DNA from 4 places in the Micromonospora sp. NPDC000316 genome. Region 3 is predicted to be linked to each of the others. Evidence: riboswitches for the same ligand, from Rfam matches in the RefSeq annotation. Region 3 holds a riboswitch; each other region holds the start of a gene.
What was found. Region 3 has a riboswitch for cyclic di-AMP ahead of ACFY2Q_RS09095 (coiled-coil domain-containing protein). Riboswitches for the same ligand answer to the same signal wherever they lie in the genome.
Positions count from the first base shown of each region.

Region 1: linked by a shared signal. The riboswitch ahead of ACFY2Q_RS02980 (NlpC/P60 family protein) and the one ahead of ACFY2Q_RS09095 (coiled-coil domain-containing protein) in region 3 are both predicted to bind cyclic di-AMP.
Region 2: linked by a shared signal. The riboswitch ahead of ACFY2Q_RS07990 (C39 family peptidase) and the one ahead of ACFY2Q_RS09095 (coiled-coil domain-containing protein) in region 3 are both predicted to bind cyclic di-AMP.
Region 4: linked by a shared signal. The riboswitch ahead of ACFY2Q_RS00680 (coiled-coil domain-containing protein) and the one ahead of ACFY2Q_RS09095 (coiled-coil domain-containing protein) in region 3 are both predicted to bind cyclic di-AMP.

Region 1 is NZ_JBIAZG010000001.1:625,022-631,469, forward strand. Features, by position in the region: gene ACFY2Q_RS02965 (zinc metalloprotease) at 1-600, shown strand, start outside; gene ACFY2Q_RS02970 (pyridoxamine 5'-phosphate oxidase family protein) at 669-1,226, opposite strand; gene dcd (dCTP deaminase) at 1,304-1,882, shown strand; gene ACFY2Q_RS02980 (NlpC/P60 family protein) at 1,946-2,986, opposite strand; cyclic di-AMP (ydaO/yuaA leader) riboswitch at 3,000-3,136, opposite strand; gene ACFY2Q_RS02985 (N-acetylmuramoyl-L-alanine amidase) at 3,371-5,344, shown strand; gene ACFY2Q_RS02990 (NlpC/P60 family protein) at 5,411-6,421, opposite strand.
Region 2 is NZ_JBIAZG010000002.1:743,250-750,759, reverse strand. Features, by position in the region: gene ACFY2Q_RS07995 (alpha/beta fold hydrolase) at 1-259, opposite strand, end outside; gene ACFY2Q_RS07990 (C39 family peptidase) at 384-1,232, opposite strand; cyclic di-AMP (ydaO/yuaA leader) riboswitch at 1,475-1,616, opposite strand; gene ACFY2Q_RS07985 (hypothetical protein) at 1,904-2,668, opposite strand; gene ACFY2Q_RS07980 (hypothetical protein) at 2,822-3,220, opposite strand; gene ACFY2Q_RS07975 (acyltransferase family protein) at 3,314-4,540, opposite strand; gene ACFY2Q_RS07970 (glycosyltransferase family 2 protein) at 4,769-5,968, shown strand; gene pseI (pseudaminic acid synthase) at 5,965-7,017, shown strand; gene ACFY2Q_RS07960 (hypothetical protein) at 7,075-7,455, opposite strand; gene ACFY2Q_RS07955 (SDR family NAD(P)-dependent oxidoreductase) at 7,490-7,510, opposite strand, start outside.
Region 3 is NZ_JBIAZG010000003.1:180,864-188,373, reverse strand. Features, by position in the region: gene ACFY2Q_RS09105 (HelD family protein) at 1-86, shown strand, start outside; gene ACFY2Q_RS09100 (cation diffusion facilitator family transporter) at 192-1,109, shown strand; cyclic di-AMP (ydaO/yuaA leader) riboswitch at 1,252-1,383, shown strand; gene ACFY2Q_RS09095 (coiled-coil domain-containing protein) at 1,389-2,456, shown strand; gene ACFY2Q_RS09090 (SRPBCC family protein) at 2,515-2,982, opposite strand; gene ACFY2Q_RS09085 (1-phosphofructokinase family hexose kinase) at 3,169-4,131, shown strand; gene surE (5'/3'-nucleotidase SurE) at 4,128-4,955, shown strand; gene ACFY2Q_RS09075 (STAS domain-containing protein) at 4,975-5,337, opposite strand; gene ACFY2Q_RS09070 (hypothetical protein) at 5,763-5,903, shown strand; gene ACFY2Q_RS09065 (hypothetical protein) at 6,041-6,448, shown strand; gene ACFY2Q_RS09060 (cellulose binding domain-containing protein) at 6,615-7,510, opposite strand, start outside.
Region 4 is NZ_JBIAZG010000001.1:150,175-157,684, reverse strand. Features, by position in the region: gene ACFY2Q_RS00690 (helix-turn-helix transcriptional regulator) at 41-376, opposite strand; gene ACFY2Q_RS00685 (carbonic anhydrase) at 574-1,287, shown strand; gene ACFY2Q_RS00680 (coiled-coil domain-containing protein) at 1,370-2,389, opposite strand; cyclic di-AMP (ydaO/yuaA leader) riboswitch at 2,394-2,524, opposite strand; gene ACFY2Q_RS00675 (YibE/F family protein) at 2,691-4,055, opposite strand; gene ACFY2Q_RS00670 (heavy metal translocating P-type ATPase) at 4,368-6,416, shown strand; gene ACFY2Q_RS00665 (metal-sensitive transcriptional regulator) at 6,423-6,719, opposite strand; gene ACFY2Q_RS00660 (heavy-metal-associated domain-containing protein) at 6,871-7,080, shown strand; gene ACFY2Q_RS00655 (hypothetical protein) at 7,095-7,510, shown strand, end outside.

The DNA.
Region 1 (6,448 bases), on a different contig from region 3:
ATGATCACCTCGCAGATCAACGTGCTCAACCAGGCGTACGCCGGTGCGACGGGCGGCGCGGTCACGGCGTTCGGCTTCCGGCTCGACAGGATCAACCGGGTGACGAACCCGTCGTGGTATCCGATCGTGCAGGGCTCGTCGGCGGAGCGGTCGATGAAGTCCTCGCTGCGCACCGGCGGCAAGAACACGCTCAACATCTACCTCGGCGAGTTGAGCAACAACCTGCTGGGCTGGGCGACCTTCCCGCAGCGGAACCTCAGCACGATGGACGGCGTGGTCGCGCTTAACGAGTCGCTGCCGGGTGGCACCTCGACCAACTACAACCAGGGCGACACCGGCACCCACGAGGTGGGGCACTGGTTGAACCTCTACCACACCTTCCAGGGTGGCTGCGGTGGCTCGGGTGACAGCGTCAGCGACACCCCGGCCGAGGCGTCGCCGGCCTACCAGTGCCCGACCGGGCGCAACACCTGCTCGGCGGCCGGGCTCGACCCGATCACCAACTTCATGGACTACACCTACGACTCGTGCATGTACCAGTTCACCCCGGGTCAGGCCAGCCGCATGCTGACCGCCTGGAACGCATACCGCGGGGCCTAGCCTCTCCGCGTACACCCGGTGCCGGCTCCGTCACGACGGAGCCGGCACCGACGTCTTTCGGGCCGTGGTCAGGCGGCGGCCGTGCACTGGACGTCACGGCTGAGGCGGGTCGGGCGAGCTTGGGGTACGCCGAGTGGCGCGGCCGCCGCCGGGGCGTGCGGGTCGAGCCAGACCCGCACGGCCGGACGGCTCGGCGGGAGGCCAGGAATGCCAGTGATGTGGTGCTCGCGGCGAGTCAGCATCGCCACGTCGACGGTGAACTCGAAGAGCCTCCAGTCGACCTGCGGCTCCGCTCGGGCGGTCTGCGCCAGCCGGGCCACCCGGGCCGGATCGGTCACCTGCCAGGCGTGCCCCGCCACGTAGGCCTCGTCGTCGCTCTCCTCCGGCGGAAACGAGTGCAGCGCGTAGCGGCCGTCGCGCTCCAGGTCGCGGCGCTTCGGCGAGTCGATGATGAAGCAGAACAGACCCTCGTCGGTGATGACCGGGGAGACCGGATGGACCCGGGGACCGCCGTCGGCGCGGACCGTGGCCAGGTAGCCGAAGCCCGGCCCGTACTGCTGCAGGAGAACGCGGATCCCGTCGGCGAGTCGGGGCTCGTCGGCGGCGAAATCGGACCAGGAAGCCATGCTGACATTCTATCGAACAAATGTACGAAGAGCGACCTCGACACGCTGGTCACCGGCCGCCTCGCTATGGTGGTCCGATGCTGCTCTCCGACCGCGACCTGGTCACCGAGATCAAGGCCGGTGCGCTGGGCCTGGACCCATTCGAACCCACCCTGGTCCAACCGTCCAGCATCGACGTGCGACTCGACAGGCTGTTCCGCGTCTTCAACAACCACCTCTACACGCACATCGACCCGGCGATGCAGCAGGACGACCTGACCTCGGTGGTCGAGGTGCCGGACGGCGAGCCGTTCGTGCTGCACCCGGGCGAGTTCGTGCTCGCCTCGACGCTGGAGGTGATCTCGCTCGGCGACCAGCTCGCCGGCCGCCTGGAGGGCAAGTCCAGCCTGGGCCGGCTCGGCCTGCTCACCCACTCCACCGCCGGCTTCATCGACCCCGGCTTCTCCGGTCACGTGACGCTTGAGCTGTCAAACGTGGCGAACCTGCCGATCACTCTCTGGCCGGGTATGAAGATCGGTCAGCTCTGCATCTTCCGGCTCTCCTCGCCGGCCGACCACCCGTACGGCTCGGTGGTCTACGGCTCGCGTTACCAGGGTCAGCGGGGGCCGACGCCGAGCCGCTCCTGGCAGAACTGGCGGGCCTGGCCGACCCGTTGAGGGTCGGGTGAACGACGAGGGCCCGCCGGGACGGATCCCGACGGGCCCTCGACCAGCAGAGGTTCAGCCTGGGCGGCCGTAACTGTGGATCGGGCCGTCGTCGACCTTCTTCATCTTGACCGGCTGACCGGCCTGGGAGGCGTGCACCACCCAGCCGTCGCCGACGTACATGCCGACGTGGTGGATGTCGCTGTAGTAGAAGACCAGGTCACCGGGGCGCAGGTCGGCGCGGCTGACATCCTTGGTCACCCGGCTCTGCGCGGCGGCGTTGTGCGGCAGGGACACCCCGGCCTTGGCCCACGCGGCAAGCATCAGCCCGGAGCAGTCGTACGAGTTCGGGCCCTCGGCGCCCCACACGTAGGGCTTGCCGATCTGGGCGCATGCGAACTTGACGGCCGTGCCCGCGCCGCCGCCCGGGTAGCTGGCCGGGCAGGGCGCCGGACGCAGTGGACCGCCGCCGCCGTTGCCGTACACCTTGAGGCGCAGCTTCTGTAGCCGATCGATCTCCGCGTTGATCTGCTTCTTCTTCGCCGCCAACTGAGCCTCGGTAAGGGTCAGTTGGGCCACCATCTCGTCCAGCGGCGCCTTCTGTCGGGCCAGCTCGTCGCGCAGGTCGGACACCTGCTGCACGTCCTGCTGCTGGTTGTGGGCGAACCGGTCGAGCATCTCCAACTGGCCGACCATCTCGCTTGGCGACCGACTGCCGAGCATGGCGTTGACTGTGGAGACGTTCTCGCCCATGTACGCGCGGACGGCAAGCGCGCTCACCTTGTCCATCGCGGCGTCGACCTGGCGCTCCAGCGGAGCGATCCGGGCGGCCAGGGCGTCGGCCTGCTTGCGCTTGGCGGCCAGGTCGGCACGTGTGGCGTTGTGCCGTTCGATGATCGGTTCGAGTTTGTTCCAGTCGGCGTCGATCTGACGTTCGATCTCGGCGACGGACGGGTCCGCGTGGGCCGCCGTGGCGCTGCCGGTCAGGACGACGGCAACGCCGACGAGGGCGGCGAGGGCGGCGGCGAAGCGGGACGAGCGTGGACGCGGCACTGTCGATGTCGGGTCGGCTGACGCCGACCGCCCGGACGACGGCCGCGGGGCATGGAGTGCCACCGGGGTTCCGTACTCCTTCTTCCTGACCGCCTACCGGGTTAGCTGACGGGTTCGGGCGGGAAGTGGGCGCCCTACCGCAGGAACTGCGGATTCACCCCGGGGAACCTGGGTCCCCGGCTCGCTGTTGAAGCGACTCGGCGGTGTCGGTCCGTTACCGCCCGGGACGGGCAGACCTGCCACCGGGCCGACAAATGACCAGAGTAGAGACGGCCGTTACCGATCCGCAACCGCTGGGGCCGTGACACTCCGTACCGGTCCGGAGATGTCACGGACCGTGGGCGAAAGTTTCCTTCTGAGCCTGTCGAGATATGGAAAGGTATTGACGCGGGCTCCCGGCCGGCGGGAGGGTGACCTCACAGTTACCCACGCAATCTAGGGGGTTCGATGCACCATCCAACCCTGTCGTCCGGCCGGCACGCACTGCTGGTCACCGCCATTGTCGCCGCGACCGCGCTGCCGCTGTCCGCGAGTCCGGCCGCCGCCGCACCCACAGCCGACCGTCAGCAGCAGTACGCCGCAGCCGCCAGCGAATACGGCGTACCGACCGACGTGCTGCTCGGCGTCTCCTATCTGGAGTCGCGCTGGGACAGCAACGCCGGCACACCGAGCACCAGCGGCGGCTACGGCCCGATGCACCTGACCGACGCCCGGCACGTGGCCGCCCTGCCCGGACGCGGCCACCACGACGCCGGCACCGAGGACCCGCGCGGCGACGAATCGCGTACCGCGCTGGCCCCCCGCCAAGCCGCGGACCCCGCACCGCCCAGCGCCGCCCTACAGACCGTGGACGCCGCCGCCGCGCTGACCGGCGCGGCCCCGGAGTCGCTACGCACCGACGCCATCGTGAACATCCGGGGCGGAGCGGCGCTGCTGGCGGCGTACCAACGGGAGTTGGGTGCGCCTGTCGGCGCCGGCACCGACCCGGCCGCCTGGTACGGCGCGGTGGCCCGCTACGCAGGCGCGGACAGCGCCGACGCCGCGGCGGCCTTCGCCGACGAGGTCTTCACCACGATCGGCGCGGGCGAGTCCCGGGTGACCGACGACGGCCAGCGGGTCACGCTGCCGGCCCGCACGGTACGGCCGGAGCGCAGCTGGCTGGACCGGCTGGGCCTGCGCAAGCTCGCCCGCCCGGACGGGCTGGAATGTCCCCGCACCATCTCCTGTGAGTGGATCCCGGCGCCGTACGAGGCGTTCGGCGACGGGGACTACGGCAACCACGACCTCTCCGACCGGCCCAAGCGGCAGAAGATCGAATACATAGTCATCCACGACACCGAGGCGAGTTGGGCGACCACCCTGAAGCTCGTCCAGGACCCGACGTACGTGAGCTGGCACTACTCGCTGCGCTCGGTGGACGGGCACATCGCCCAGCACGTCAAGACCAAGGACGTCGCCTGGCACGCCGGCAACTGGTACGTCAACGCCAAGTCGATCGGGTTGGAACACGAGGGATTCGCCGCGCAGGGCACCTGGTACACCGAGGCGATGTACCGGACGTCCGCGAAGCTCGTCCGGCACCTCGCGCTGCGGTTGGGCATCCCGCTTGACCGCCAGCACATCATCGGCCACGACAACGTGCCCGGCACCACCGCGTCGACAGTGCGCGGGATGCACTGGGACCCGGGACCGTACTGGGACTGGACGCACTACTTCGACCTGCTGCACGCGCCACGGCTGGACACCGGCACCCCGGCCACCGGCCTGGTCCGGATCGACCCGGACTACGCCACCAACAGGCCGGCGTTCATCGGCTGCGACGCCCCCGGCGTGCCCTGCCCGTCGCGCGGTTCGTCGTCGGTGGTGCTGCGCACCGCGCCGGCCGCGGACGCGCCGCTTGTCAACGACATCGCGCTGCGCCCCGACGGCACCCCCAACACGATGGAGGTGTCGGACCACGGCGCCCGCGCCTCCGCAGGCCAGACATACGCGCTGGCCGGGCGGCAGGGCGACTGGACGGCCATCTGGTACCTCGGGCAGCGGGCCTGGTTCCACAACCCGAAGTCCGCGCCCACCGCCACCTGGACCGTCGGCGTGGTGGTCACCCCGAAGCCCGGCCGCGCCACCATTCCGGTGTACGGGCGGGCGTACCCGGAGCAGGCCGCCTACCCGGCCGGCGTGCCCTACCAGGCCATCTCGCCGTTGCAGTACACCCTGGCCGCCGGTCAGCGGTACGCCGTCGGGGCGGTGCTGCCCGGCGAGTACTACCGGGCCAGCACTGTCGATGGCTCCTCGCCCGGCGACTGGACAGTGATCCGCGGCGACAACAGGTACGTGCAGATCCAGTTCGGCCACCGCATCATGTACGTCGACCTGGCCGACGTGCAGGTGCTCCCGTCCCCGGTGGGCGCACCCCGCTGACCCACTGACGAAACCGCGACGGCCCCCGGTCGGTGACCGGGGGCCGTCGTCGTTGCGTGATGTGGATCAGGGTCTGCGGAACCCGGCGACCGGCATGTTGTTGATGCTTGCCACCTGCACCGGTTTACCGGCGCGTGGGGCGTGCACCATCTGGTCGTTGCCCAGATACAGGCCGACATGATGCAGGTCGCTGAAGAAGAACACCAGGTCACCGGGGCGGGCGTCGGCACGTGAGATGGCCTTGCCCTCGTTCCACTGGTTGCCCGTGTGGTGGGTGAGGCTGACCCCGGCCGCCTTGTAGGCGTACTGGGTCAGGCCGGAGCAGTCGAACGAGTTCGGGCCGGTGGCACCCCAGACGTACGGCTTGCCGATCTTTCCGCAGGCCGTCTTGATGGCGGTGCGGGCCTTGTCGCTGAGCACACCGTTGATGGTCGGGCAGCCTGCGGTCTTGACAGTGGTCTTGGGCAGCGACGCCTCGAGCTTCTTGATGTCGGCGTCGATCTGCTTCTTCTTCGCCGCCAGATCGTTCTGCTGCTTGGTCTGGGTGGCGATCAGCCCGTCCAGCTTCTGCTTCTCGCCGTCGTACTTGGCCCGGACGGCAAGCACGCCCTCGACCTCCTTGCGCTCCCGCGCGGCGAGCCGGTCGAGGAGGGTGAGCTGCTCGGTGAGCGTGTCCGGCTTGGCGCTGACCAGCAGCGCGCTGATCTCCTGCGACGGCCCCGACATGTAGTAGCGGGAGGCGAGGTCACCGACGCGGTTGAGCGCCAACTCGCTCTGCAGGGCCAGCGGCTCGATCTTCTTCTGCAGGTCGGCCGACTTCTTGCGGTTGACCTTCAGTTCCGCCCGCACCTTGTTGTACTGCTCGATGGTGGGCTCCAACTGCTCCCACTTCTTGTCGATCTGCGCCTCGATCTCGTCGACCGTGGGCTCAGCATGCGCCGGAACGGCGAGCATGCCGGCGCCGACGGCCGCGGCGGCGACCAGGACGAGCAGGCGGTGGGCGACCCGGCGTAGACCGCCCGGTCGAACGGACAGCCCCGGGGCGTGACGATGAGGGGGCACGGTTGCCACCGGCATCGACTCCTTTACAACCGACCGCCGGGC
Region 2 (7,510 bases), on a different contig from region 3:
CCAGCGAGTGCCCGAGCACCACCACGCGGTCGCCGGGCGCCAGGGCCTGGGCGATCCGCTCGGCGAAACCGCTGAAGGAGTACGACGGCAGCGGGGCCGACCAGCCGTGGCCGGCGAGATCCGGTGCCAGCCACCGCCCGGGCCAGTGCCGCTCCAGAAGCGGGGCCCAGGGCAGCCAGACGTCACCTGTCGCCCCCATGCCGTGCAGCAGAAGCAGGACCGGCCTACGGTCGGCGTGACCACCCGATTCATCCACCACGGCCGCAGTCTCCCACGGTTCACAGCCCGCGACGAGAGCCGTCGCCCCCGCATCGACGAAGACGCCACGAGCGCCGGCCCCTTGTGGGGGACGGCGCTCGCGGCGTCTTCGGACTCCGCCTGGGTCAGGCGGAGTAGCCTCGTGTGGCGATCCAGTTGGCCAGGTCGATCGTGGTCATCCAGTACTCGGGGTAGGCCGCGTTGGCCGAGTCGGCGATCCGCACGGTACGGCCGTCGTCCTTGTAGCCCACCACCGCGATGTAGTGCCCGCCGCCGTAGGAGTGCCAGCCGCCGCCTGTGTCGACGGCGTCACCGGCGACGTTGGCCACCACGCCGCGACCGTCGGTGATCGCGGTGACGACGTCAGCCTGGAGGCGGTCCATCTGGGCCGGGCTGGGCGAGCCGGCGAACATCCGGGTCTGGTACGGAGAGCCCTTGACCTCGGCGTTGAGCACCCGGGTGGTGTCCAGGGCCGAGTTGGTGCCCATCTCGGTGGTGCCCAGCTCGGCACCCAGCTGACTCTGGGTGCGGTTGATGCCGGCGGCGCTGAGGGCGTTGCGGGTGGCAGCCGGGCCGCAGTTGTAGTACGTGTTCTGCACCTGGTAGTCGTAGTCGAGCACCTTGGTCGCGGGCGGCTTCGGCGCTGCCTTGGCGGTCAGGTCCGGGTCGCTCTTGGCCTTGGCGGCGGGCGGGGCGGCGCTTGTGGCCGGCGCGGCGGTTGTCGGCGCGGCGGTTGTCGGCGCGGTGTTTGCCGAGGGGGGCGCGACGCGGGCCTCGCTGCGGGACGCGGCGGTGTCGCTGCGCATCTCGGCGACAGTTGTCGCTGTGTGCTGGCTGGCCGGGGCGTCATCGGCGCCGGCGGCCAGGGTGCCTGCGGTGGTCGCGATGACGAGGACCGCGGCGGAGGCGGCGGCGATCTGGTACGGACGTTCGGTGGCGAGGCGACGCAGTTGACGCTGCAGGGTGTGCTTCACGGTTCCTCCACGGTTCGGGGGGAGAGCGGCACACCGGGGCAGCCCGGTATCCGTGCAGGCGCCAGCGCGCGGACCGTGGTCCGCGGATGGTGAACCGCTCAGGGGTACGCCCGGCGCGGCCGGGCGGGGATGCGGTGGCCCGGGGGGTCAGCTCACCGTCACGAGACGGACGAGCGCGGGTACCGCGACGCCGTGAAGGCGGAGGAATGGCGCAGGGGTGCAGGGGTGCTGCATGAAGATGGAACTCCTTCCGACACCGCCTACCGGGTTAGCTGACGGATTCGGGCGGGAAGATCGCCCTACCGCGGGCCGTGGCTCGCGGATTCACCCCAGACGTACGTGTGGGTCCCCGGTTCGTTGATCACGATTGAGCGGGTCAGCGCGGCGTCGCCACTTGCGATCAATTACCGCACTCGACGGCACGACACTACTGGCCGGCCTTAACCCCTGCCAAGCCTGGCTCAGCTGCGTAAACCCCAAACGGCGCGACAATTTCTGGGCGTATTGCCGCTGACGTGACTCGATAGGACGAGCGGTTACGGCGGCACCTCAGGTCGACAATCGGACAGGCCGTCGACAATGGCGACACATCCGCGCGAACAATCCGGCCGAACGCGCCAGCCGCCCGGTTTCCGGGGCGTGTGACCGGGCTCACCGAATATTCGGGGCGATCAGCCCACCCGGGCCGGGCGCCACCGCGCCGCAGCCGCCGGAAGGGCCGCCGCCACGCGCACGGGTCGGCGGGGCATCGCCCGGGTCGGCCGCAGCCGGGCCGCCGCCGCGTACGCCTCGTCGGCCAGGGCGCGAGCCGAGGACGCGGCCAGTTCGGCGTCGCGCCAGGCCGACCGTTCCCGCGCGGCGGCGACCTCGTAGTCGGCTCGCCTCGCGTTGCGGATCGCCCGGCTGAGCAGCGCCTCCTGCTCCACCGGGTGCCGGCGCGGATCCCAACCGTGCCGGTGGCCGAACACGTCGCTGAGCTGCCGCATGGCCAGGTCCCCCCGCCAGTGCGCCGCCATCGCCGCCTGGTGCAGGTAGCGCTCCCGGGCGGCGTACTCGGCGGGCGTACGCGGCGTACGCGGGGTGGGCAGCGCCCCGGCGCCCGCGAACCGGCGGGCGGCGGCGTCCGCCTCGTCGTACCTGACCCAGGCCCGCTCCACCTGCTCCTGAGCGGTAAGCCAGTCGGCGCGTCGACGACGGGCGGTCTGCGCCGCGCCGGCCGCGGCGACGGCCACCTCGTCGGCGTACCGGCGCAGGTCGGCGGCCTCGGCGGCGGCCAACTCCCGGGCGGTGGGCGCCGGGTCGACAGCCGGCGTGTCCCGCTCGGGACGGGCGACCAGGACAGCGAGCACGGTAAGCGCCAGCAGGAGCAGGAGCGACCAGATGGCGGCGGCCTGCGGCACCTCGGTCAGGAACTGGTAGAAGACGATGGTTTCCATGGTCGGCACCTCGGCGAGAGAGCGTTGCGATGGGAAGCCGCACGACCGTCCGAGCCAGGGCGGGGCCACGGGTCGGCGGGGTGCGGAGCGGCGTGTCGACAGGTGCGGTGGCGGGACGGGCGTCCCGGAGGGCGGGACGGGCGTCCCGAGGGCTCAGCGCCCGGGTGGGGCGCGAGGACCCGGGCTGGCCGGGTCGTCGGCGTGGGGCAACCGGTCGGCGGTCGGGCCCGCCGGCACCAGCCCGACCGCGACGGCGGGCACGGCACCCACGCCGCCGGGCGGTGCCGGCTGCGGGTCGGTCGCGCGCACCGAACCGGTCTCGTCGGCGGTCATCTCGGCGGAAGCCGGGTGCCCGACGCCGACCACCGAGGCGGGCTGGTGCGACGACACGGCAGACCCGACGGCGAACGTCCCGGCGGCCGGCGACGACGCCGCACCCGGGGCGGCCCAGGCACCCAGCGCGAGGGCGGCGACGACGGCGAGGCTGGTCAGCACCCGTGTCGCCCAGCGCGCCACCCACCACAAGGGACAGGTGAGCGCAACCGGAAGCACGGTCCCACGCTACCGCCGGGCCCGATCGGGCGCATCGGCAGCGGGCGTGTCGGCACACGCCGCGCCGAAGGCGTCCGACCAGGACGGCTCCCGTCAGCGCGAGTCGGCGTACGTCGATCGCTCGTCGGGCTTGTCGGCGCCTCCGCTGCCGGCGGCCTCGCTGCCACGGGCCTCGCTGCCGGCGATCTCGGTGTCGCCGTTCCGCTGCCGGGGGACCGCCGCCGGCCGGGGCGTGCGGCGCGGCGCGAGCCGGCGCATCAGCGGCGTCTCGACGAAGCGGTGCAGCAACCCGGCAAGGGCCAGGCTCACGACCAGGAACCCGAGCACCACCGCCGGGCCACGCCAGCCACGGAAGCCGGTCCCCCAGTCCCCGCTCCAGCGCAGCACGCTCGTCATCACCAGCACATGCACCAGGTAGAAGGCGAAGGAGACCTCGCCGAGCCAGACCAGCGGGCGGGACCGCCACGGCGAACGCCGCTCCCGCACGTCCGCGTCTGCGGCGGCGGTGATCACCAGCAGGTACGCGACCGCGAGCAGTGTGGTCCACAGTTCGGCGCGGATCCACTGCGCGGCGACCACCCAGGTCGCCACGAAGATCACAGTCGCCGCCGTCAGGCCGGGGCCGCGCCAGAGACGCCGACGCATCAGCTCGGCCGCCACCGCACCCAGCCAGAACTCCAGCGACCGCACGGGCGGGAAGATCTGGGTGAACCACCACCGGCTGACCTCCGGCACCAACTGCTGGGCCGGCCAGAGCGCGAGGATCAGCAGCGGCAGCGCGACGATGAGCGTCCAGAGCACCGCCGGACGGGCCCGGCGCAGCAGTGGCAGCGCCAGCGGCAGGCAGAGATAGAAGAAGAACTCGCAGGAGAGCGACCAGCTCACCGTGTTGATGCTGTAGAACCAGCCCGGCCGGGGATCCCAGGCCTGCAACAGCAGCAGGTTCTCCAGGGCCGCCGCCGGCAGCACCGGGTCGGCGAACCACCAGGCGACGAGCAGCGCCGCCGCCCACAGCACCAGGTGATTCGGATAGATCTTGGCGACCCGCCGGCGCCAGAAGGCGCGCCGGGAGTCACCCGGGCGGGCCGACCAGACCAGCACGAAGCCACTGAGGATGAAGAAGAACTGCACCCCGGACAGGCCGAGGGAGAACACCGCGTCGACAACTGCCTTGTAGTCCGGCTCGGCGATGATCCGCATGGTGCCGGCGTGGAAGCCGAACACCAGCAGCGCTGCGATCCACCGCAGCCCGGTCAGCGAGGGAAGCCGGGCGAACGCGGGTACGGGCGGCGTCACCGAGACGTCGGCGGTGCTCGTCATGCCGGGGTCCCGACGCTCCGCAGGGTCACCAGCACGTACGTCTCCTCCTGGGCGCGGGTCAAACGACGTGGCGGCCCCGGAAGGCCGCCCCGGGGCACCTTACCGGGTCACTCCCGGGTGAACCGGGCGGCGTTGTTAACCTTCCGCTCCGCCGGAGTTCAGGAATTTCACCTTCCGCCGCCACGTCAGGTTCCGGGGCTGTCCACCCCCGTCGTCGAATGTGGCGACGTGGTCAATGAGCCGACGCACGCACCGCTGCTGAGCATCGTCGTGCCGGTCTACGGTGTCGAGGCGTACCTGTACCAGTGCCTCGAATCGATCCGGGCCGGCATCCCGACGGGCGAGTCGGACGCGGTCGAGCTGATCGCCGTCGACGACGCCTCGCCGGACGGCTGCGGTGAGATGCTGCGCTCGTACGCGGCCGGACGCGACGGCGTCCGGGTCGTGCACCTGACCAGCAACGTGGGCCTGGGCCTGGCCCGCAACGCCGGCCTCGACGAGGCCACCGGCCGGTACGTCTGGTTCGTCGACAGCGACGACTGGCTTCCCCCGGGCACTGTCGCGGCGGTGCTGGACCGGCTGCGCGAGCACCAGCCCGACGTGCTGATGCTCGACCACCTGCGGGTGCACGAGGACGGTCGACGGGAGGTCGACGCGAGCAGCCACCTGCTGCGCGGGGTGTCGGGCGTGGCCCGGCTGGCCGACCAGCCGCACCTGCTGCGGGTGCAGCACACCGCGTGGAACAAGGTGATCCGCCGGGCGTTCCTCGACGAGTTGGAGCTGCGCTTCTTTCCCGGCTGGTACGAGGACATCCCGTTCAGCCACCCACTGCTGATCGGCGCGGAGAAGATCTCGGTGCTGGACCGGGTCTGCTACCTGTACCGGCAGGGTCGCCAGGGCGCCATCACGTCCACCCGCAGCGGCCGGCACTTCGACGCGTTCGCCCAGTACGAGCGATTGATGGACTGGGTCAGCCGGCGGCACCCGGACGAGGGCCTGCAGGCCGAGTTGTTCCAGCTGATGATCAGCCACTACCTGGTGGTGGTCGGCAACGACGACCGGCTGCACCCGCACCTGCGGCGGGCCTTCTTCCGTCGGGTGGCCCAGCACTACCGCCGCTACCTGCCCTCCGGCGGCTACCCGATGCCCTCCGGGGTGAACGGGGTCAAGCACCGGCTGGTCGGGCGCGGCGACTGGTTGGCGTACTCGGCGCTGCGTCAGGCGCACCGGGTCGCGGGCCGGCTGCGCCGGTCGGGCGCAACCGGCGGCACCGGCGGCGGCTCGGCCTCGGCCGACGAGGACCCGGGCCGACCACCGCACACCACACCGGTTCCCGGTGCCCTTGTTTCCCAGGCCGTCCGCCCGCCGGGCGGACGACGACAGCACCACCGCACACTGGTGCGGGTACCTGAGCAGAGGTCGGAATGACGGCGACAATCAAGATCGGACCGCACGCGGTCGGTGCCGGGGAGCGACCCTTCGTGGTCGCCGAGATGTCCGGTAACCACAACGGCGACCTGAACCGGGCGCTGGCCATCGTGGACGCGGTGGCGGAGAGCGGGGCGCACGCCCTCAAGCTCCAGACGTACCGACCGGACACCATCACGATCGACGTGGACACCCCGGCGTTCCGCATCTCCAGTGGTCACGAGCTGTGGGGCGGGGAGAACCTGTACCGCCTCTACGAGCGGGCGCACACCCCGTACGAGTGGCATGACCCGATCTTCGAGCGCGCCCGCGAGCGAGGGCTGACGGTCTTCTCGTCACCGTTCGACTCGACGGCCGTGGAGCTGCTGGAGTCGCTGGACGCGCCGGCCTACAAGATCGCCTCGTCGGAGTTGGTCGACCTGCCGCTGATCCGGCTGGTGGCCAGCACCGGCAAGCCGATGGTGATCTCCACAGGGATGGCGACGGTGGCCGAGATCGACGCCGCCGTACGGACCGCCCGGGACGGCGGCGCGGCGGGCATCGTCCTGCTGGCCTGCACCGCCTCCTACCCGGCGCCGCCCGCCGACAGCAACCTGCGCCGGCTGCCGGTGCTGGCCGGCGCCTTCGACGTGCCTGTCGGGCTCTCCGACCACACGCCCGGCATCGGCGTGGCGGTCGCCTCGGTGGCGCTCGGCGCCTGCTTCATCGAGAAGCACGTGACCCTGGACCGGGCCGACGGCGGCGTCGACTCGGACTTCTCGCTGAACCCCGCGGAGCTGACGGCCCTGGTCGCCGAGTCCGGCCGGGCGTACGCGGCGCTGGGCGGCACCGCGATCGGCCCCACCCCTGCCGAGCGGGAGGGCCTGCGGTTCCGCCGTTCGCTGTTCGTGGTCGAGGACGTCCGCACCGGCGACACGGTGACGGCGGACAACGTCAGGTCCATCCGGCCGGCGGGCGGACTCGCCCCGGTCGAGATCGAGCGGGTGCTGGGCCGCACCTTCACCACCGACGTCCCCCGAGGCACTCCCCTGAGCTGGAACCTGATCTGAACGATCCCCACCCAGGCAGTCCATGGTGGGCGAGGGCTGGACGCGGCGAGGGGCTGGCTACCGGGTGGGGGCGAAGCCGACCGTGACCACCAGGTCGGCAAGCCGCAGGGTCCGCCAGATCGCCGCCCCGTCGTACGGTGTGCCCAGGCCGTAGCGGCGCCACCAGGCGACCACCGGCACGTCGGCAAGCTTGCAGCAGCACTCGGCCCGGGTCCACCGGGCCCAGAAGTCCCCGGCGCCGAACCGGCGGGCGAGCGCCGGGGGCACCGGGGCGTCGGCGCGCTCCGCGTCGATCGCCACCTGCCAGCCGGGCGCCGGCGGGCCGTACCAGCCGACGCACCTGCCGTCGTCGAGGTAGCTGCGGGTCACCGCGTCGGCGAGCGCGTCCGCGGGGCCGATACGCAGGTGCCGTTCGGCGGCGGCCAGCAGTCCCGGCACCGGACGCGGCCCACCGGCGCCACCCGGGCGCCGGTCAGATGGAGGCCGCACCGTC
Region 3 (7,510 bases):
CGGATCCGGGGGCGGGCGTCCGCACGCTCTACGTCGCGTTGTCCCGTGCCACCCAGCGGCTCACCACCATCGACCCGACCGGCTGAATTCGATTTGGCGCGGCCCGGAGTCGACGCTGGCGCACAGTTGCATACATAGCGATGTGAGCATACATTTGACCCGATCCCGGACGACGACGGAGGGTGGGTGTCGTGGGCGCAGGTCATGACCACCACCACGCCTCGGTCGCCAATGCCGCGCACCAGCACCGGGGCCGACTCTGGGCGGCATTCGGGCTGCTCGCCACCTTGATGGTGGTCGAGGCGGTGGCCGCCCTGCGCACCGGCTCACTGGCTCTGCTCTCCGACGCCGGGCACATGTTCACCGACGTGCTCGGCATCGGGATGGCGCTGGCCGCGATCACCGCCACCCAACGGGCCACCGGCGACCCGCAACGCACCTTCGGGCTCTACCGCCTCGAGGTGCTCGCCGCCCTCGCCAACGCCGTCCTGCTCTCCGGCGTGGCGATCTACGTGGTGATCGAGGCGATCCGCCGATTCGGCGATCCGCACGAGGTGATTGCCGGCCCGATGCTCGCGGTGGCCGTGCTCGGTCTGCTCGCGAACGTGGTCGCCTTCGCCCTGCTCCGCACCGGGGCCCGGGAGAGCATCAACCTCCAGGGCGCCTACCTGGAGGTGCTCGGCGACCTGCTCGGTTCGCTCGGCGTGATCGGCGCGGCACTGCTCATCACGGTCACCGACTGGTGGTGGGCCGACCCGCTGGTCGCGGTCGCCATCGGCGTGTTCATCCTGCCGCGCACGTGGCGGCTCGGCCGTGCCGCGGTCCGCATCCTGGTGCAGGCCGCACCGGAACACCTCCAGGTCACCGCCGTGCACGACCGGCTGGCCGCCGTGCCCGGCGTCGTCGAGGTGCACGACCTGCACGTCTGGACGCTCACCTCGGGCATGGAGGTGGCCTCCGCACACCTGACCATGGCCCCGGACGCGGAGGTCGGCGCGGTGCTCAGCGCGGCGCGTACCGCCCTGCAGGAGGACTTCCGGATCGAGCACGCCACGTTGCAGATCGAACCCGGGGCGGCACCCGGAGCCTGCGGCGCCGTCGCCTGGTGACCGGCTTCTGCCCCTATTTGTCCCTTTAGTCGGAATCCTTGGTGACCGCGTGGGCACCCTCAGTCACAATTGCTGCATCAGCCCCACCGGCACCGGTAGGCTGGCTCCCGGCCACCACCCGGCGGCGCCCTCCCGGCGCCGGTGGGGGCCGCCGCCTAATCACCCGAGAGGGCGAACCGGGGAACCATGTTCCTGGGGTGCATCCGCGTCAGCGGTAGGGATCTTCCGTCCCGAACCCGTCAGCTAACCCGGTCGGCGGCTGACGGAAGGACACGCACAGTGGCACCAGCACGACCCCCCGCCGCCCGACTGGCGGCGCTCATCGTCATGATGTTCACCCTCGGCGTCGCGATCCCGGCCGGCGCAGCCTCGGCCGCTCCCCCAGGCGCCCAGCGCGCCGCCGCGGCACCAAGCGACGACGAAGAGGGTGGCACCCCGGCCCTGCGGGCCCAACTGGACGCGGCAAGCAAGGGCTACCTCGACGCGAAGCGCCTCCTGGACACCTCCATTCAGCGGCAGCAGCAACTCGCCGCCAAGCTGAAGGCCACCGAAGCCGAGATGAGCGAGCGCAACGGCAAGGTCGGTGAGATCGCCGGCGTCGCGTACCGCACCGGGCGACTCAGCACCGTCTCGGCGCTGCTCAGCACCAACACCCCCGAAGGCTTCATGGACCGGGCCGCCTCGCTGGACGTCGTCGCCGCAAACGAGGACCGCGCACTGCGCGACCTCCACGCCACCAAGGACGAGGCCAACCGCACCCGCATCGCCCTCGACGGCGAGATCCGCGAACAGCGCAAGCAGGTCGAGGTGATGGCCAAGCGCAAGGAGCAGGCCGAGCGGGCCCTCACCGTGGCAACCACCAGGTCGCAATCCACCGCCGCCGACACCAACTCCAACCGGGGCACCTCCACCGCCAACGCCAAGGCCGCGCCGCGCAACTCCGACGGCTCCTGGCCGTCCGAGTCGTGCAGCATCAACGACCCCACCCCGGCCAACGGCTGCATCACCCCACGCACCCTGCACGCCCTCAACCAGGCCAAGGCCGCAGGCTTCACCAGGTACGTCTCCTGCCACCGCTCCGGCGGCTCAGGTGAGCACCCCAAGGGCCGCGCCTGCGACTTCGCCGCGCAGAAGGGCGGCTTCGGCGGTGACGCCACAGGCGGCGACAAGACGTACGGCAACAACCTGGCCGCGTACTTCATCCGCAACGCCGACCGGCTCGCCGTGCTGTACGTGATCTGGTACAGGCAGATCTGGCTACCCAGCAGTGGGTGGAAGTCCTACAGCGGAGCGGGCGGCGACCCGTCCAGCGACCACACCAACCACGTGCACCTGTCCGTCTACTGACCCGACCTGACCCCTGCCCGGCCGGCGCCCCGCTCACGTGGGCGCCGGCCGGTGTGTGTCAGGCGGGGGTCGGGGGGTCGCCGGTGCGGTCGAGGGCCGCGCCGAGTCGGGCGGCCAGGGCCAGGTGGGCGGCTCGGGCCTGACGGAACGCGTACCGGAACAGGGGTGCCGGCGCCCGCAGGGTGATCTCCACGTCGATCCGCACCAGGCCGTCCGGCTCGGTGCGTAGCCGGGTGTGGTTGCGCACCGTTGTCGCCGGCCACTGGCGGGCCACTGTGACGATCTCGTCGTCCTCGCTGACCAGCACGTCCGCCTGGTAGGTGGTTCGGAAGCGCAGCGGGCCGGCAGCCAGCCGGTCGTTGATCGTGTAGCTGGCCCGGGCACCGTGCCGGGGCGGGACCCGGCGAACCCGGATGATCAGCGGATGCAGCTCGCCCTGGCGGGTCAGGTCGCTCAGCAAGGCCGCCGCGTCGGCGAGCGAGCAACGGGCCTGGACGGTGTAGCTGAACGTATCGCTGCTGAACACACCGGCTCCTGCCGTCGATTGTCGCACGATCGTCCCGTACCCCGGTCAGGCTGGCAACGCCCGGACGGACGCCGGCCGTTGCCCAGGCATTCGCGGTGCGTTATCACTACCGTCGGCTGTGGGGATATCACCGGTCGTGACGGAGGGCGGAGACATGAACGGCGATGCTCGGTGAGCGGGCACGTGATGGTCTTCGCGCCCACTCCGCAACTGACGGTGACGGTGGACCAGCCGAACGACCAGCCCGAACTGCACCTGCATCCCGGCGGGCAGGGCGTCTGGCAGGCCCGCATGGTGCTGTCGCTCGGGGTCGACGTGGTGCTCTGCGCCGCGTTGGGCGGGGAGATCGGCCAAGTGCTGGAGCCACTGCTGGTGAGCGAGGGCGTGGACCTCAAGGTGGTGGTCCGCGACTCCGGTAGTGGCGGGTACGTGCACGACCGTCGGGACGGCTCCCGGCAGGAGATCGCCGACGTGCCGGGGCAGCCGCTGAGCCGGCACGAGCTCGACGAGTTGTACAACCTGGCGCTCGGCGAGGGCCTCCGCGCGGAGGTGAGCGTCCTCAGTGGGCCCAACGCGCCGTGGCTCGTCCCGGCCGACGTGTACCGGCGCTTCGCCGCCGACCTCGGCGCCAACGGCAGCCGGGTGGTTGTCGACCTCTCCGGTGATCATCTTGGTGCGGCGCTGGAGGGCGGGGTGTTCTTCCTCAAGGTGAGCCACGAGGAGCTGATCCGCGACGGACGCGCCCGCAGCGACGACAGCGCGGAGCTGACCCGGGCGATGTACGAACTGCACGCCGCCGGCGCCGAGACGGTGGTGGTGAGCCGGGCCGACCAGCCGGCGCTGGCGCTCGTCGACGGGGAACTCTTCGAGGTGGAGATGCCCCGGCTGGAGGCCGCCGATCCGCGCGGCGCGGGCGACTCGATGACCGCCGGGGTGGCCGCCGTTGTCGCGCGCGGCGGGGACATCCGGACCGCCATCCGCACCGGTGCCGCAGCCGGAGCGCTCAACGTGACCCGGCACGGCCTGGGCACCGGCCGGTTGGACTCGATAACCGGGCTCGTGGAGCGGGTCCGGCTGGTCCCGGCGGACAGCCGGCCGCAGGAGCGGACCACCCCCGACGAGTTGGCCGACCGGGCGGTCGAGAAATGACACTGCGGGTGCTGATCACCAACGACGACGGGATCGCCGCGCCCGGCATCCAGGCGCTGGCCTGGGCCGCCGCGCAGCGGGGCCTGGACGTGGTGGTCGCGGCGCCGCTGGAGGAGGCGAGCGGCACCAGCGCCGCGATGAGCGCTGTGGAACGGGACGGTCGGGTGGTGGTGCACGACCATCCGCTGCCGGACCTGCCGGGTGTGCCGGCGTACGGGGTCGGCGGCTCGCCCGGGTTCATCACGTTGATCGCGCTGCACGGCGCGTTCGGCCCGCCGCCGTCCGTGGTGCTGTCCGGCATCAACCGGGGCGCGAACGCCGGCCGCGCCGTGCTGCACTCCGGCACTGTCGGTGCCGCGTTCACCGCCGCCACGAACGGCTGTCGGGCGATGGCGGTGTCGCTCGACGTGCTGTCGGCGGGTGAGGCGACGGCCGCCAGCGGTGGCGCGGCGGTCGACGCCGCAGCCCGGGTACGCGACGCCGAACGGCACTGGGGCACCGCCGCGCGGGTCGCCCTGGACCTGCTGCCCCGACTGACCGCCGGGCCGCCGGAGAGCGTGCTCAACGTCAACGCCCCCGACCTGCCGCACGGGCAGCTGCGCGGGGTGCGCCGTGGTTCGCTTGCGAGCTTCGGTCAGGTGCAGATGACTGTGGCCGAGTCGGGGCACGGCTTCGTGCGTACCTCGTTGGAGGAGCCGGGGCAGGCCGCGCAGCCCGGCACGGACGTGGCGTTGCTGGCCGGCGGGTACGCCTCGGTGACAGCCATCCGGGCGGTCACCGAGGTGGACGACGTGGACCTGACCGGCCTGGGCGAGCAGCCGTGACGGGCAGGATTGTCGGCGCTCAGGCGCCGGGCAGCACCTCGGGTGTCGCGGCGCCGGCGAAGTAGGGCTCCGGAGCGCCGAAGAGGCCGAGCAGGCCGGTCACCCAGAGCTGCCGGTGCACGAACCGGCTCGGCTCGGTGACCACGAGCTTGACGCCGCTGACCTCGGCGGTCTGGAAGCCGGCGACCATGGCGCTGATGCCTACGGAGTCGATGAAGGTGACAAGCCTCATGTTGAGCTCGATGCGACGCGGACGGCCTTTGGCCAGCACCTCCGCGATCGCTTCGCGCACCTCGTACGCTGTGTCGACGTCGATCTCGCCTCGTGGGGCGATCTCCACGACTCCACCGGACAGAACTGACTGCACGATCGACAGGCTCACGCGAGCACCTCCACTCGCCCGTCCCCCGGGCGCCTCATCAGTACGCGGGCCGCGACCGAGAGTATTCCTCCGACGGCCTCGGTCGCCACCCCTCGGGATGAGCAATTCACGGATCCGGGCACACAAAGTCGCCCATATCCCCACATTTCGGCATCTGATCATTCAATACTTTTCGTTATCTGCTCAGTCGACAATCGGTCGGAACCGACGCGCCGCGGACAAGGGTAGCGGCCCGGACCCGCCACGGCCCACAACCGGTTCGCCCCGCGCCTCAGCCCGACTGAACCCGGCGTGTCGCGCCGCCGGGGAGGCTCGAGCTCGATGGGTGTGATTCCGTTGCGGCATGTGGAGGCAAGGGCGGACCGAGGTTGCCAGTGCCTCCTAGCATCGACCCGGGACACCCACCGTGACGGAGAGGATCTTCGATGATCAAGAGACTGGCGGGGCTGGCCGGCGTCGGCGTACTGCTCGCCCTCGTGCTGGCCTGCGGTTTCGGTGGTGGCGGGGACGACGATGACGACGATGACGACTTCGCCCGGGGCGCTGCCGTGGTGGCGGTGCGTTGACCCCTGCCGGTGAGCCGTGCCGGCCGGGTTTGCGCGCGGTCGGCACGGGGCACTGCGGGGTGAGCGAGCCGTGAGTGGCTGGACAGACGCAAAGTCCGAAGTGGTTGGCGGCTTCGGCACCCGAGGAGGAAACCACGATGTTCGGAACCAACCTGCTGGACCGCCGCAGCAAACCGGAGCGGATCGCGGACCAGGCGTGGGAGCACCTGGTCTCCGCCGTCAGCTCCGCGGGCGACAGCGTCCGGGACACCGCCCGCTCGGCCCGCCGCAGCAGCGGCGACCTCGCCGACGGCGCGGGTGACCTGGTGGGAACGGCTGCCGAGGAGGCGCGGCGGCGAGCGTCGCGTGCCTTCGACGCGCTCGCCGGCCGCCAGCCGGCGCTGCCCTGGACGCTGCTGATCGGCGCCGCGCTTGTCGGCGCGGCGGTCGGCTGGGCCGTCGGCTCCGCAGCCCGTGCGGCCGGCAGTCGGGATGACCGTGCGGTGGACGACGTCGAGTTCGTCGACGTCGACCGCCCCAACTCCCCCGTCGGCCTGGACGACTGACCACCCACACGCCACGGGCCCCGCTCGACCTTCGGGTCGGCGGGGCCCGCTCGCGTGTACGGGGCCAATTCTCGGGGCCGGTCCGCCGGGGTACCGGACCCCTCAGGCAGCCCCGGCGGACCGGTGTCGCGGAGGGTGGTCCGGGCGCACCCCCGGACCACCCAGGTCAGCGACTCGTGCAGGTGACGCTTGGCGGTGGTGAGTTGCTGCCGGTCCACGAGCCGAGGAACCCGACAGTGGTGCTGGCTCCGGCGCCGAGCGCGCCGTTCCAGCCGCTGTCCCGGACCGAGACGACCGATCCGCTCTGGGTGTGCGTGCCGCCCCAGAGTTGGCTGATCCGCTGCCCGTTCGGGAAGGTCCAGCCCAGCGTCCAACCGGCGATGGGCGCGCTGCCGGAATTGCTGACCACCAGTTCGGCCTGGAAACCCCCCGACCAGGAGCCGGTGACCCGGTACGTCGCCACGCACCCGACACCCGGAGGCGGCGTGGTCGGAGGCGGCGTCGTGGGAGGCGGCGTGGTCGGGGGTGGCGTGGTCGGCGGCGGCGTCGTGGGAGGCGGGGTGGTCGGCGGCGGCGTCGTGGGAGGTGGCGTGGTCGGAGGCGGGGTGGTGGGGCCGCCGGTGCGCTCGCCGACCACGATGCCCCGGCCGTTGGTGCCGAGGTAGACCCGGCCGTAGACGCGGGGGTCGCCGGTCAGCGCCTCGGTCGGGTTGCCGTACTGGTGGCTGTCGTCGTTGACGCGTACCCAGGTCGTCCCGCCGTCGTCGGAGCGGTGCACGCCGGGCTGGCCGTCCACCGTGCCGTAGAGGAAGACGGCCGGGTTGGTCCGGCCCGGTGCCGCCTTGCCGAAGCCGACATTTCCGGAGGCGCTGACGCCGGCCAGCTTGGCGAAGCTGGCACCCGAGTCGGTGGAGCGCCACAGCCCGCCGGGCCCGGCCAGCCACAGCTCGCCCGACCGGCCGGGCAGGGCCTTGAACCGCACGTCGGAGGTGGGCAGGCCGGTCGCCGCCGTGGCGGTGAAGCTGGCCCCACCGTTGGTGCTGAGGTAGACCCGGCCGCCGC
Region 4 (7,510 bases), on a different contig from region 3:
TTACCGCTGCGTCGCATCGGGCAGCGGCCGGTGACGACGGTCAGGGCCGCTCTGCGCCGTCCGTCGTGGGGGCGTCAGCGAAGAGCGCGAGCAGGTCGCCGACCTGGCGGTAGGCCTCGGCGGGGTGCCGGAACCGGCCGGTCGGGTTGAGGGTGTATTCGTTGCGGCGCCCGACCCGGGTGCGCTGCAGGTAACCGCCCGCCTCCAGGTCGGCGACGATTGCCTGCGCGGCTCGTTCGGTGACTCCGACCTCGGCCGCCACGTCCCGCAGTCGAGCGGTGGGATCGCGGGCGATGGCAAGCATGACGTGCCCGTGGTTGGTGAGGAATGTCCAGTTCCGGCCGCCGCCGGTGCCAGCCGTCGTCGTGCTCGTCATGTGGACCGCCTCTCCGTTGTCCGCCCCGTCCCGCGTGTCGAAAGCGGCCCGGCTCGGGGTGAACGTATGAAATCTATATCACGCATATCTTGACGCATCTTGTGGTGCGTGTGAACGTGGAGCCGAGCCAGCGCCCGCCGCCAGTCCGGCCGACGTGTGGGTTGATCAGGTCAAATGCGTGGAGACGAGGTGCGGGGATGAGTCTTTCCGCTATGCCCGGTGGCCAGCCAGGCCCGCAGCGGGCCTCGGCGCTCACCGCGCCGGCCCGGGCGTACGCCGAGCTTGCCGACGGCAACAGACGCTTCGTCAGCGGGGCTCCGCGCCACCCCAACCAGGGTGCCGAGCACCGGGCCGCGGTGGCCGACGGCCAGCACCCGTTCGCGGTGATCGTCGGCTGTTCCGACTCCCGGCTGGCCGCCGAGATCATCTTTGACCGGGGGTTGGGTGATCTCTTCGTGGTGCGCACGGCCGGGCATATCGTCGGCCCGGAGGTGCTGGGCAGCGTGGAATACGCGGTGACAGTGCTCGGCACCCCCCTGGTGGTGGTGCTCGGCCACGACTCCTGCGGTGCCGTGCAGGCGGCGCGCGAGACGGCTGCCACCGGCACCTCACCCGGTGGGCATCTGCGCGCGGTGGTCGACGCGGTGCTGCCCAGCCTGCGGCGTGCCACCGCCGAGGGAGTGGACGACATCGACGGCATCGTCGACATCCACATCGCGCAGACCGTCGAGACGCTGCTCGGGCAGTCGCCCGTGCTTGCCGACGCGGTGGCGCAGGGGCGGTGCGCGGTGGTCGGCATGTCCTACCGACTCGCGGTCGGTGGGGTGCGACCGGTGACCGCCGTGCCGGCCGGCGACGCGACGCTCGACGCCGCCGCCCCGGGCGCGCCGGCGACGCCCGCCGCCGCCTGACACGACGCGGGGCGTACCCCGCCAACTGCGAGAAAGGGCCGCCCCGCGCGACGCGGGGCGGCCCTTTCTGCGGTACGTGTGGTCAGAGCAGCGACATGTGGACGTGGTCGGTGTGGTTCGACGGCCCGCTGTACGACTTCCATCCGGTCGCCGGGAACCAGATCTGTCGGTTCCAGATCACGTAGTAGATGCCGAGTCGGTCGGCGTTGCGGATGAGGAACGCGGCGACGTTGTTGCCGTACGTGCGGGTGTCGTCGTTGTGCCAGGGGCTGAATCCGCTCTTCTGCAGCGACCAGTCGCAGGCGCGGCCCTTCGGGTGCTCCCACGGCCCGCCGGAGCGGTAGCAGCCGACAAACCGGTTGAAGCCGGCCCGCTTGACCTCCTTGTACGCGTGCAGGGTGCGTGGCGTGACGCAGCCGGAGGTGGTGGGGTCGTCCTCGCTGCACGACTGCGGCTTCCAGTCACCGTCGGCGGTGCGACCCGGGCCGATCCGGGCGACCGGCGAGGTGGCATCCACCAGGCCGCCGGTGAAGCCCTTCCCGCCGACGAGGGAGAGCGCCTTGTCCGCCTCGCTCTTGCGCTTCGCCATCAGGGCGGTCTGCTTCTGCTGCTCGCGGACCTCCGTGTCGAGGGCCAGCTTGGCCTGCTCGGCGCGGGCCTTGACCGTGTTGACCTCGGCGAGCTTCTTCTCGTTGACCATGTTCATCTCGTCGAGCGTCGCGGCGCGCTGGACGAACGAGTCGGGAGCGTCGCTCTCCAGCAGCATCGCGATCGCGCCGATCCGGCCGGTTCGGTACGACTGGGCGGCGATCTGCCCGACCTGCGGGGCCAGCGCCTCCAGATCGGCCCTGGCCCGGTCGACCTCTATCGCCAGCTCAAGCTGCCGCTTCTTGGACTTGTCCAACTTGGACTTGGCCGCGGAGTAGTCGCGGTTGGCCTGCTCGATGACGTCGTTGAGCAGCTTCGGCTCGCCGTCCTCCTCGTGCCCGGACGGTGTGGGGGTCGTCGGGGCGGCGTGGGCCGGGAGGGGCCCGGCAAGCACGGTCAGTGCGGCGATCACGGCCACCACGGGTGTCAACCAGCGGCGTAGGGGTGCCGTCACAATGTTCCCTTCCGTCGACCGCCGACCGGGTTAGCTGACGGGTTCGGGGCGGAAGCGGCCCCTACCGCTGATGCGGATTCACCCCACGTGCCTGGGTCCCCGGCTCGCCGGTTGGCGATTGGGCGGTGGCACCGCAGGCGCCGCTTCGCGCCTACATCGGTAACCGGCAGCGAGGTTACCCGAGAGTCGACCGGGTGAGCTACGCCTGGATGCCGACCAAAAGCGTCATTTCGCCATGGCGTTGAGTGACAAGTGACGTGGCCTTCAGGGCGACTGCCCGACCCGGTCACGCTGAGGAGTGTCACCATGCCGTATCTGTGCTCCTGTTCGAATGCGGCCACGGATCGGTGGCGGTGGGTGGGGGTGGGGTCCGCGTCGGGTCCGACTCGTCGGGTCGAGCCGTTCGCGGTGAGCCGAGAGCCGCCAGTGCCTCCGTCCGGTCCGGACGGGGTCGCGGGGCGGGAGCGTCTGCCGACGGAGTGGCATCCGGGCGCCCGGCCGCCGTCACCACTGCGGCCAGCCCGGTGGTCAGCGGCACGGCGGCGATCAGGCCGAGTGTGGCGACCGCGCTGCGGACGATCTCCTGCGCGAGGAATTCACTTGTGAGGATCTGCGCGATCGGCCGCGAGTCGGCGGTGAGCAGGAGCAGCAGCGGTAGTGATGCGCCCGCGTACGCCAGGACGATTGTGTTGACCGTGGAGGCGATGTGGGCGCGGCCGACCCGGGTGGCCGCCCGGTAGAGCTGCAACCGGGTCAGCCCCGGGTTGGCGTTCGCCAACTCGGTGACGGTGGCCGCCTGGGTGACCGTCACGTCGTCGAGCACCCCGAGCGAGCCGATGATGATCCCGGCGAGCAGCAGGCCGTGCAGATCCACGTCGCCCTGGAACATCGACAGCGTCGTCGCCTCCTCGCTGCCGAAGCCGGTGAGGTGGGTCGCGGCCGTGGCGATTGTGGCGAGTACGCCGGTGAGGACCAGGCTGCCCAGGGTGCCGAGCACCGCTACCGAGGTCTGCGCGGTGACCCCGTGCGTCAGGTAGAGCACCACGAACATGATCAGCGCCGCACCGACCACCGCCACCAGCAGCGGTGACCTGCCGGCCGCGATGCCCGGCAGCACGAAGGTGAGCAGGATGGCGAAGCTGGCCGCCAGCCCTGCGAGCGCGGCGAGGCCCCGCCACCGGCCGAACGCGACGATCGCGGCGGCGAAGACCACTGCCAGCCACAGCAGCGGCGTACCCCGTTGGTGCTCGGCGATGTTCCAACTGGTGGCGGCGGGATCGGTCGGATCGGTCAGTTCGACCATTATGACGTCGTCGCCCACTGCGACCCGGGGTGCTCCGGGCCCGGCGGGGATCGAGGTCTGGACCTGCTGCCCGGCGCTCGGCCCGTCCTCGACCCGTACGTCCACCGTGCCGCACGGCCCGTCGACGGCCGACGGGCCCTCGGGGTTCGCCGCCGGCGGGCAGGGCTCGGTCATCACCCGGGTCACCGTGCCGTGGTATCGCGGCACGTCCGCTTCGCCACCGGCCTGCGGTGACCCGTCGCGCGGCCAGAGCACCACCGCCGCGATGACTGTGGCCACGAAGAGCGGCACCACCGTCGCGACGAGGAGCCGTCGCACCCGCGGTGGGGCGGGCGGAGCGGAACGGCTGTGGTCGGAACCCAATGCGAGACTCCCAACGATCCGGTGCGGGGTACGTGTCAGCGGACCGGTCGGTTCACCGTTGACAGGGAAACGCTGCGAGAGGCGCGGTGGATCGCCAGCTGACGATCGTTCGGTCACGGACGGTGAACGCCCGACGGCGTCGACCGGCCGGGGCGCCACGACGTGGTGGCGCCGCAGCCTGGGTGCGCGGCGGCGGTTGGAGGGTCATCCTGCGAAATGCTAACCAGCCCACAATGGGGCTGCAGTTCGTGGCGGGGTGTCGGATTAGCGAACCACTCGCGTGGCGGCCCTCCGGCGGGGCATGTTTGTGGCATGCCCGCTCCGTCACCGCAGGACCCCGACCGCCAGCGGGACGCCGGGCACGCGGGGCATGACAAGCACGCCGGGCACGATCCGGCGATGTTCCGTCGCCGCTTCTGGGTCTGCCTGGTGCTCACCATCCCGGTGGTCCTGACCAGCCATCTCGTGACGGATCAGTTGGGCCTGAGCGGGGATGTCCCGGGCCGGTCCTGGGTGGGCCCGGTGCTCGGCTCGGTGGTGTTCTGGTGGGGTGGCTGGCCGTTCCTGGTCGGCGCGGTCCGGGAGGTGCGGGACCGCGCGCCGGGCATGATGCTGCTTGTCGCGATGGCGATCACGGTGGCCTACACCGCCTCGCTGGCCACCAGCGTGGGCGCCTTCGACCTGGACTTCTGGTGGGAGTTGGCCGCGCTGGTCACCATCATGCTGCTCGGTCACTGGCAGGAGATGAAGGCCATCGGGCAGGCGCGGGGCGCGCTCGCGGCGCTGGCCGCGCTGCTGCCGGACGAGGCCGAGCGGGTGGCCGCGGACGGCCGGGTCGAGGCGGTGCCGGTGACCGACCTGCGGATCGACGACGTGGTGCTGGTCCGCCCGGGAGGTCGGGTGCCGGCGGACGGCCGGATCGTCGAGGGTGACGCCGAACTGGACGAATCGATGATCACCGGTGAGTCCCGGCCGGTGGCGCGGTCGACTGGCGACCGGGTGGTGGCCGGCACGGTTGCCACCGACTCGGCTGTCCGCGTCCGTGTCGAGGCGCTCGGGGAGCAGACCGCTCTCGCCGGTATCCAGCGGATGGTCGCGCAGGCGCAGGCCTCCGGTGGCCGGGCGCAACTGCTGGCCGACCGGTTCGCCGCCGCGCTGTTCTACGTGGCCACCGGCACCGCTGTGCTGACCGTGCTGGTCTGGACCGCGCTCGGTCAGCCCGACGAGGCGGTGGTCCGCGCGGTGACGGTTTTGGTGATCGCGTGCCCGCACGCGCTCGGTCTGGCCATCCCTCTGGTCGTCGCGCTCTCGACCGCGCTGGCGGCGCGGTCCGGGATCCTGGTCAAGGACCGGTTGGCGTTGGAGCGGATGCGGACCGTCGACGCGGTGCTCTTCGACAAGACCGGCACCCTCACCCGGGGCGAGCACGTGGTCACCGACGTGGTGGTGGCGGCGGGCGTCGAGCGGGACGAGGTGCTGCGGGTCGCGGCGGGCGTCGAGTCGGACAGCGAGCATCCGCTGGCCCGGGCGATCGTGACGGCGGCCGGGCGTGCCGGCCCGGCCCCGGCTGCCGGGTTCCGGTCGCTGCCGGGCCGTGGTGTGCAGGCCACCGTCGACGGTACGGAGTACGCGGTGGGCGGGCCGGCGCTGCTGCGGGAGCTGGGCCTGTCGCTCCCGGCGGAGCTGGAGAAGGCGACCGAGCGGTGGTCGGCGCGGGGCGCGGCGGTGCTGCATCTGGTGCGGCTGCCGGAGACCGTGCTCGGCGCGTTCGCGTTGACCGACGAGGTGCGTCCGGAGGCTCAGCGGGCCATCGTCGAGCTGCGCGCCGAGGGCGTACGGACGATCGCCATGATCACGGGTGACGCCCGTCCGGTGGCCGAGGCGGTCGCGGCCCAGCTCGGCTTCCGGCCCGGAGTCGACGAGGTCTTCGCCGAGGTGCTGCCGGCGGAGAAGGACAGCCGGGTGGCCGAGCTCCAGGGGCGGGGGCTGACAGTGGCGATGGTCGGCGACGGGGTGAACGACGCGCCGGCGTTGGCCCGAGCGGATGTGGGCCTCGCGATCGGGGCGGGCGCCGATGTCGCGATCGAGTCCGCCGGGGTGGTGTTGGCGTCGTCGGACCCGCGCGGGGTGGGTGCCGTGGTCCGGCTGTCCCGGGCGTCGTACCGGAAGATGCGGCAGAACCTGGCCTGGGCGGCGGGCTACAACGTGGTGGCGTTGCCGCTGGCGGCGGGGGTGCTGGCCTGGGCGGGTGTGGCGTTGAGCCCTGCGGTGGCCGCGCTGTTGATGTCCGCGTCCACAATCGTCGTGGCGCTCAACGCGCAGTTGCTGCGCCGGGTCCGTCTCGACCCCGCACCGGACTGAGGGTTGTCAGCCGCGCTTCATGAGCCGGCCGACCGCCGCCATCATCTCGGTGGCCATCTCGTCGGCCCGGCCCTCGGCCGCACCCTCGTGCATGCAGTGCCGCGCATGCCCGTCGAGCAGGCCCAGCGCCACCTTGTCGAGTGCGGCCTGGATCGCGGAGATCTGGGTGAGCACGTCGATGCAGTAGCGGTCCTCGTCGACCATCTTCTCGATGCCCCGGACCTGCCCCTCGACGCGCCGAAGCCGCGTGAGTAGCTCGTCCTTGCTGGCGGTGTATCCGCGGATCGGGGTCGGTGCGGTCATGGCGACCAGGATAGCGTACCCCCCGGGGGTATGCTACTGTCACTCTCGGCCGCGATACCCCCACCGGGTACCGGTACATGGCACAGCACGGGTCCGTCTCCGACTTACCCCCGGGGGGTATAGGCTCGGAGATGGCGGAGGGAGACATTCGATGGTCAGCACGACGTACCAGGTGAAGGGCATGACCTGCGGACACTGCGTCAGCGCGGTAAGCGCCGAGGTGGGTGCCATCGAGGGCGTACGCGACGTTCAGGTCGACCTCGGCACCGGCCAGGTCACCGTCAGCAGCGAGCAGCCGGTGGCCGTGGAGGCCGTCCGGGCCGCCGTCGACGAGGCCGGCTACGACCTCGTCGAGGCGTGATCGGGAGGCCCGGGATGAACACGGTGACCAGGCTGGGCGGTTTCGCCCTCGGTCTCGCGGCGGTCTTCGGCGCGGCGTACGGGATCGGCCGGGTCGCCGATCCGGCCACCCCGGCCGCCGAGAGCCGCCACGACGGCAGCGCCGCACACACCTCGGGCCCCACCAACCACGACGAGGCGGCCGGGCTGCTCCCCGGCGGTCTGCTCGTCTCCGACCGCGGCTACACCCTCGAACCGGTCGCCGCCCCGGCCGGCGAGTTCGCGTTTCGGATCGCCGGGCCGGACGGTCGCCCGGTGACCCGGTACGACGTGGCGCACGACAAGCGAATGCACCTGATCGTGGCCCGACGGGACCTGTCCGGCTTCCGCCACGTCCACCCCGACCTCGCACCGGACGGCACCTGGCGGGTCGACACCCCGCTGGCCGGCCC